Regions from separate parts of the Thioalkalivibrio sp. ALE11 genome, predicted to be linked through region 1. Evidence: predicted binding sites of a transcription regulator. Region 1 holds the regulator's gene; the other holds the start of a gene.

Region 1 (4,129 bases):
GCCCCCGAGATCAGCACGCCGATCCCGAGGATCTCCATGAACACCCCGTGGCGCACCTCGAAATGGGCGAGGCGCTGCTGCAGGAAATAGCGCAGCAGCGCGATGACTTCGTGCGATGAGGTGCGCGTGCACAGGATCACCGGCAGCGGGTCGTCACCTGTGTGCGGCATGCGCGGGAACGGGCAGGTGTCCTCGGCGAAGATCACCATGGTGGTGCCCGTGCGGGCCATTTCCAGCACCAGGTGGTCACGCTGCTCGTCGGACAGGCCGGCGATGTAGCGGGCCTCGTAGTCGCCGATGACCTGGATGCGGTTGGGGCGGATCAGGTTCAGGTGGCCGGCCAGCGGCAGGTCGCCATCGCCGAATCCCAGGAGTTCGCGGTCGCCCGCGGCTTCCTCTCCGTGGACGTAGCGCAGATCCAGACGGCTCCCCATCGCCCGCGTGAGCGCGGCGATGGTGATGTTGCTCGCGGTGCCGTCGGCTGCCGCTTCCGCCCGGTCGGCCATGGTCAGGTATCTCCCAGGGCCCGGGTGAGGGCCTGCTGGACCCCCGCGCTGTCCGCGGCGCGCCGGATGCCGGCGAGGGTGTCCGGCTGCGACAGCCCGCGCGCGAGCTGGGCCAGCAGGTCCAGGTGTTCGCTGGTGGCCTCTTCCGGCACCAGCAGGGCGATCAGGATGTCCACCGGTTCGTGGTCCATGGCTTCGAAATCCACGCCCTGATCCAGACGCAGGACCGCGATGCGGGGCGTATCCAGCTCGGCGAGACGGCCGTGCGGGATCGCCACGCCATGGCCGAGCCCGGTGGAGCCCAGTTTTTCGCGGGCCGACATGGCTTCGAACGCGGCACTGGCCGCCAGTCCGTCCGCGGCCCCGTCCACCAGCAGATCGGCGAGGGTTTCCAGCGCTCGTTTCTTGCTGGAGCAGTCGGTTTCCAGTCCGATGCGCTCCGGGGTGATGAGCTCGGCCGGATTCATCGGCTTACTCGGGTTGTTCGCGGTTGCGCTGGGCGCCCTCGGCGCGATGATGATCCTTGACCTTCTCCTTGTGCTTGATCAGCTGGCGGTCGACCTTGTCGATCAGGCCGTCGATGGCGGCGTACATGTCATCGTGGCTGGCCTCGGCGTGGATGTGGTTGCCGCTGACCTGCAGATTCGCTTCCGCCTTGTTGTGCAGCTTCTGCGTCTTCTCGTGGTTCAGCACCACGTGCACGTCGATCACCTTGTCGAAGTGGCGTTCCAGCTTCTGGAATTTCTCGTTGACGTAGTCGCGCAGGGCGTCGGTGATGTCGACGTGGTGTCCGGTGAGATTGATCTGCATGGGTCAGGCTCCTTTCGGTTTGCTTCCGGTCGGCATGGCGGCCATCTGGCGGCGTTCGCTGGAGGATGGCAGGTTCATGCCCTCCCGGTATTTGGCCACGGTACGCCGGGCCACGTTGATGCCCCGATCCGCCAGGATCTGGGCGAGGCGGGAATCGCTGAGCGGTTTGCCCGGCGTTTCCTCTTCGATGAGTTCGCGGATCATGGCACGAATCGCGGTCGCGGAGCATTCCCCGCCGTCGCTGGTGCCCACGTGACTGGAGAAGAAATACTTGAATTCGAACACCCCGCGGGGGGTGTGCATGTATTTCTGCGTGGTCACCCGCGAGATCGTGGACTCGTGCATCTCCAGGGCTTCGGCGATGTCGCGCAGGATCAGCGGCTGCATCGCCACCTCGCCGTGTTCCAGGAACCCCTGCTGGCGTTCGACGATCGCTCGCGCCACGCGCAGCAGGGTGTCGTTGCGGCTGTGCAGGCTCTTGATGAACCATCGCGCCTCCTGCAGCTGATCGCGCATGAAGGCGCTGTCGCGGGCATCGGAGACCTGGCGGACCATGCCGGCGTAGAGGTCGTTGATGCGAATGCGCGGGGCGATCTCGGGATTCAGGTCGACCTGCCAGCCCCGGTCGGTATGACGCACGTAGACATCCGGGACCACGTATTCCGGCGGTGTCTCGCTGATCTGGGCGCCGGGGCGCGGGTTGAGCGTGCGGATCAGGTCCAGCGCCGCGGCCAGCTCGTCGCCATCGCGTACGCCGCTCTGGCGCTGCAGGGCCTTGTAGTCACGCCGGGCAAGGGCGTCCATGCCGTGTTCGAGGAGCGCGCGCGCCGCCTCGCGCGAGGGCGCGTCCGGCGCCAGCTCACCCAGCTGGACCTCCAGGCACTCGCGCAGATCCAGCGAACCGACCCCCAGCGGGTCGCAGTGCTGCAACCAGTGGCGTACGGCCTCGACCTCGTCGGTGTCGACGGGGGGTTCTTCACTCCGGCTGATGGTCTCGGCCAGGGTCTCGACGTCGCCCTCGAGGTAGCCGTCGCCGTTGATGGTGTCGATCAGGGCGGCGCCGATGCGCTGGTCGCGCGGGGTCAGGTGCGACAGATGCAGCTGCCACAGCAGGTGATCCTGCAGCCCGCCGCCGTCGTCGTCCGAGGTGTTCTCCAGCGGGTCGCGGTCGTCCGGACCGCGCGGGCTGGCGCTGGCGTCGTAGATGTCTTCCCAGCGGCTGTCGGTCACCAGCTCGTCGGGGATGACGTCCTCCGAGCCGCCGGCATCCACCGTTTCGCCGGTGCGGGCGGCGTCGCTGCCGCTCTCGCCGTCGTCGGTGTTCGCGTCGCTGGCAGTGTCCGCGGTGTCCCCCGCGTCGGCACCGAGTTCGTCATCCTCGGCCTGTTCCAGCATGGGATTGCTTTCCAGCGCCTGCTGGATCTCGGCCTGGAGCTCCAGCGTCGACAGCTGCAGCAGCCGGATGGCCTGCTGCAGCTGCGGCGTCATGGTCAGCGTCTGACCGAGCTGCAGATTCAGCCCGGGCTTCAGCATGAGTTGGGAAAGGCGTTGGTCACCATAAGTGAATAGTAATCCCTTGCTGCGGGCTTGTGCACCGTCCGGGTGCGGCGGTCGGTGTCACAGGCGGAAGTTTTCGCCGAGGTAGACCTCGCGCACGCGGGCGTCGGCCAGCAGTTCGTCCGGCGTGCCCGCGCTCAGCAGGCGCCCCTCGCTGAGGATGTACGCGCGATGGCAGATACCCAGGGTCTCGCGTACGTTGTGATCCGAGATTAGTACGCCGATGCCGCGTTCGGCCAGGTGGCGGATGACTGCCTGGATCTCGCCGACCGAGATCGGATCGACCCCGGCAAACGGTTCGTCCAGACAGATGAACTGCGGATCGCCGGCCAGCGCGCGGGCGATCTCGGCGCGCCGCCGCTCGCCTCCGGACAGCGCGATCCCGGGGCTGTGGCGCACGGTCTCCAGCTGGAATTCCTCGATCAGGGCGTCGCCGATGCGGCGGCGCTCGTGGCGGTCGAGTTCCGGGCGCAGTTCCAGCACTGCCTGCAGGTTGTCCTCGACCGACAGGCGGCGAAAGATCGAGGCCTCCTGGGGCAGATAGCCCAGCCCGGCGCGGGCGCGTTCGTGGATGGGCGCCCGGGTGATGTCGCGCCCGCCCAGGGTGATGCGCCCGGTATTGGGCCGGATCAGTCCGACCAGGCTGTAGAAGCAGGTGGTCTTGCCGGCTCCGTTGGGTCCCAGCAGGCCGACCACTTCGCCGGGCACCAGGTCCACATCCATCGCGTCCAGCACGGTACGCTGGCCATAGCGCTTGCTCAGCTCGCGGGCGACCAGATGGCCGTCGGCCGCGGGGGTCATGGATCGTCCTCGCGTGGCTGCAGGCGGATGTGCACGCGCTCGTCATCGGTGTCGCCGCGTTCGGCGCGGATCACGTCGCGTTCGAGATCGTAGGTGATGCGCTGCCCGCGGGCATCCTCGGCGGCGGTGATGACGCGTGCCTGTTCGGTCAGGATCACGCGTTCCTCGTCGAGGAAATAGTCGATGCGCAGCCCCTCGGCGATGCGCGTCTCGCCGGTCTCGGGATCGGGCGACTCCAGGCGTGCGGGCTCGCCGTGGGCCTCGATCTCGTAGGGGCGGCGCTCGCGCATGTGCACGATCACGCGGTCCGCTTCCAGCGTGGCATCGCCGCGCACCACGATCACGTCGCCGGTGTAGGTGCCGGTGCCCGCGCGTTCGTCCATCTCGGCGTGGTCCGCGGTGATCTCCACCGGCAGGGCATCCTCGCGGCCGGTCGCCGGCAGGGCCGCCAGGGA
Region 2 (4,129 bases), on a different contig from region 1:
TGTGGGAGCCTGCTCGCAGGCGAACAGCCGGAGCCCGGGGCGCACGCACGTCTGTTCGCGGCCGAGGCCGCTCCTACGCACCCGCCACCCGCCTGTGGGAGCCTGCTTGCAGGCGAACCGGCGCGAACAGCCCCTACCGCAGGATCAACGCATCACCGCTGGGTTCCACCTCCACCCGGTCGAGAAAGGTCCGCCCCAGGCGCGCCCGGTCGATGTGATCGTCCGGCACGATCACCGCGCTCACGCCACTGCGGCGGATGCCGCCCACCCGCACTTCATCCAGCGTCACGCGGCGGGCGTTCACGCGGCCGCGCTCGGTACGCAGGTGCACGGTATTGCCGCCGTCGGCGTCCACCCCGGCGCGTTCGGCGTCGCGCTCGCGCAGCATCACCGATTCGGCCTCGCGGTCCACCTCCATGGTGATGGCCCGGCCGTTCACGCCCACGGTCAGGCTGTGCACCCCGCGAGAATCGGGGTACACGGTGATCCCGGGGCCGGCGGCCTCTCTCTCACGGCCCGCGGCTTCACCATCGGCCGAATCCGCATCGCCAGCCCCTGTGGAAGCGGGTTCCCCCGCCCCGCGCTCCAGCCAGCGGGTCTCCCCCGCGAACTCCACCTGCACACGCCCGCCGCCCGCCTGCAGCACCCGAACCCCGCCGGGACCGCTCTCGCCCTCGGCCACCACGGCCCGCTCGCCGTCCACCGACAGGACCGCCCGGCCGTCGAACACGGCGTGGACGGTGACGTCGGCGGCGGCAGCGCCGGGGAGCACGAGGGCGGCGGCGAGCATGGCGAAGCGGGCGGCGTAGCGTATTTTCCGGAATTTAATCATTGTTCTTTGTATACAACCTTGGCGTTTCGCCTGCGAGCAGGCTCCCACAGACCGGTGGTGGCGGCGGCACCGTTGGAGCGGCCTCGGCCGCGAACCGGACGTGCATGCGCCCGGGCTCCGGCTGTTCGCCTGCAAGCAGGCTCCTGCGCGATGGGGCGCATCCAGACCCCGATCGGCCAGAGGGCTGGCCTCCCACAGGGTGCCGGGCCCGTAGGAGGCCAGCCCTCTGGCCGATCGGGCATGTCCAGCACCCCCACGCGCAGGGGACTGCGCTGCTCGTGTCGACGGTGGATTGCGCCGGGGACACCAGCACGCGCAGGGGACTGCGCTCCTGCGTGGGGGAGGAAGGATTATTGGCGGGGGAGCGGGGGCATACAAGAGCGACTACGAGCCGGGGCGACAATCCCGATGGGCACACTCGGGAATACCCGCAAACTGACCAAGGTTGTCACTCGAGGTGACAAATTTCGTCACCCGAGACTGACAATCGCCGTCACACTCGGGGTGAATGAGTTGGCACGGAATGTGATTGCCCGCACAAAAAACAAAGGAGCATCCACATGCGACAACTCATCCAGAAGGGCTTCACGCTGATCGAACTCATGATCGTGGTCGCGATCATCGGCATCCTCGCGAGCCTCGCGCTGTTTGCCTACGCGGACTACCAGGTGCGGGCACAGCTCGCGGAAAGCGTTTCGCTCGTGGGTCCGGCGCGGAATGCCGTGGAAGAGTTCTACAACGAACGGGGCCACTTCCCCGCCTCCAACGAATCGGCCGGGCTGGAAGACCCTCAGGGATATGCGGGGAGTTACACCGAATCCATTGAGGTGCATGATAACGGCACCATCCGGGCCCTGATCGGGAACGACGCCAATACCCGCGTGGCCGGTGGCTACATGGTGTTCTCGGCCTCCACCGCCAGTTCCGGGCTGACCTGGCAGTGCGTGGGCCAGGGCGACGTCCCTACCCGCCTGCTGCCCTCGGGATGCCGCGGCGAATAAGCGGGCCCAAATTTCCCTGCCCGGCGTATTGCAATACCTGGCATCACGATTGCATACTCTCAGGCAGGGTTTAGCAGGACCCTGACCAACTCCCAAAAGCAAGGAGCAACACCATGCGCAAGCAAGTCCAGAAGGGTTTCACCCTCATCGAACTCATGATCGTCGTCGCGATCATCGGTATCCTGGCGGCCATCGCCCTGCCGGCCTACCAGGACTACACCGTCCGCGCCCAGGTCTCTGAAGGCATGTCGCTGGCCGCCGGTGCCCGCACTGCCGTGGCCGAATATGTAAACCAGCGCGGCGAGTTCGCCTCCGACAATGCCTCATACGGTCTGGAACCCTCCGAAGAGATCACCGGCTCTTACGTGACCCATGTTAATGCTGGCACGTCTGGCAACGAGGGGAGCAGCGCCGACGGCATCATCACGATCACCTTCGGCAATCAGGCCAACGCCGCCATCGACGAGGATACGCTGGAGTTCTCGGCCACGACGTCCGCCGGCAGTCTGCAGTGGAACTGCCGCCCCGGCAGCCTGGAAACCAAGTACCTGCCGACCGACTGCCGTCAGTAAGCCGGACTGACCTTCAGCCGATCATCGGCTGATACCGGCACCGAACACCCCGCTCCGGCGGGGTGTTCTTTTTCCACCCCGTCCCCGCAGTTCCAGACATCCGCCACGAGGCCACGGTGAACGGACCCTCCCGCACCCTATCCGGAACCACGCTGAGCACCATTCTTCTGGTCGCCCTGCTGGCGGCTGTTGCACTGGTCTACGCGCCCGGCAGTACCGGGGGTTATGTCTTCGACGACATGCCCAATATCGTCGACAACACCGCACTGGAGATGGATCACCTGTCGTGGTCCGAGCTGCGCGCCGCGGCGTTTTCCGCGGATTCCGGCCGCCTGAACCGGCCCATCGCCATGGGCAGCTTCGCCCTGGAACGCTATTTTTTCGGGCTGGACCCGTTCCCGATGAAGATCACCAACGTGGTGATCCACCTGATCAACACGCTGCTCGTGTTTGCCCTGGCGCTGCTGGTCGCGCGCCGGCTCGAGCACCGCCTGACCGAACGGCGCGGGCATGGCCTGAGCCTGGTCGTTCCGTTGCCGATGTTCGCCCTGGCCGTGGCCGCCGCCTGGGCGCTGGCCCCCATCAACCTGACCGGCGTGCTGTACGTGGTCCAGCGCATGGAAGCGCTGGCCACGCTGTTCATGCTGGCCGGCCTCATTGCCTACATCCTCGGGCGGCGGCGCATTGAACGCGGGCGTCTGCGCAGCGGCTGGGCGCTGGTCCTGGGCGGGCTGGGCCTCGGTACGGCCCTGGCTGTGCTCAGCAAGGAAAGCGGGGTGATGCTACCGGTGTTCGCCCTGCTCGCCGAGTGGCTGCTGTTCGGCTTCGGCGCGGCCGGCACCGCCACCCGGCGCGGGCTGTACTGGCTGTTCGGCCTGGTGCTGGTGCTGCCCGGCGTGGCCGGCCTGGCCACGGTACTGCCGGTGAACCCCGAGCTCCCCAACCGCCCGTTCGACCTGTGGGAACGCCTGTGGACCCAGGCCCACGCGATGTGGTTCTACATGCGCAACATCGTCGCGCCCGCACCCGGTGCGCTCACCCTGTACCACGATGCCTTCCCGCTCGCGCGCGGCTGGAACGATCCCTGGACCAGCCTGCCGGCAGCGCTGGGCCTGCTCGGGCTGGTCGCGGGGGCCTTCGCGCTGTGGCGCCGTCACCCGCTCATCACCTTCGGGATACTGTTCTTCTTCATCCCGCATCTGCTGGTGTCCACCATCATCGGCCTGGAGCTGGTGTACGAGCACCGCAATCACATGGCCTCGGCCGGCCTGATCATGGCGGTGTTCGGGGTGCTCCTCTCGGGCCGCCCGGGCGACTCGCTTGCGTTCGCGCGCAAGGCGGCCGTGATCGGCCTGATCGCACTCTACGGGTTTCTCACCTTTCTGCGGGCCAGCGAATGGAGCGATCCGGTGCAACTGGCGTACTTCGAAGGAACCCGGCAGGAAGACTCCCCACGGGCCAGCTACCATCTGGGCCTCATCCTGATTCAGGCAGGCGCCGAACCGGGCCAGCCGGTATACGGACTGGCCATTGAACAGATGCAGCGCGCCGCCCGCCTGCCCGGCGCCACCCTTACGCCCTATCAGGGGCTGATCTTCGAACATGCTCGGCACCCGGGACTAAACGTGGACCCTGAATGGTGGACCGCCATGGAGGAATACATCCGCCGCGGGCCGCTGACCACGCAGGACGTGGGTGCGCTGATGTCGCTGGCGCGCGCGCAG

What was found. The regulator sigma-54, encoded in region 1, starts transcription at its own class of promoters, with help from an activator protein. The targets are predictions, from matches to a motif close to TGGCANGNTNCNTGCTT.
Region 2: a site for sigma-54 is predicted at 1,872-1,888, ahead of F620_RS0113405 (pilin). Genes of this name have one in related genera too.

Annotation. Positions count from the first base shown of each region.
Region 1 is NZ_KB906171.1:58,272-62,400, reverse strand. Features, by position in the region: gene hprK (HPr(Ser) kinase/phosphatase) at 1-506, opposite strand, end outside; gene F620_RS0109965 (PTS sugar transporter subunit IIA) at 509-973, opposite strand; gene hpf (ribosome hibernation-promoting factor, HPF/YfiA family) at 978-1,316, opposite strand; gene F620_RS0109955 (RNA polymerase factor sigma-54) at 1,320-2,849, opposite strand; gene lptB (LPS export ABC transporter ATP-binding protein) at 2,934-3,674, opposite strand; gene lptA (lipopolysaccharide transport periplasmic protein LptA) at 3,671-4,129, opposite strand, start outside.
Region 2 is NZ_KB906190.1:8,616-12,744, reverse strand. Features, by position in the region: gene F620_RS0113415 (TIGR02281 family clan AA aspartic protease) at 134-790, opposite strand; gene F620_RS0113410 (pilin) at 1,393-1,833, shown strand; gene F620_RS0113405 (pilin) at 1,947-2,405, shown strand; gene F620_RS0113400 (lipopolysaccharide assembly protein LapB) at 2,522-4,129, shown strand, end outside.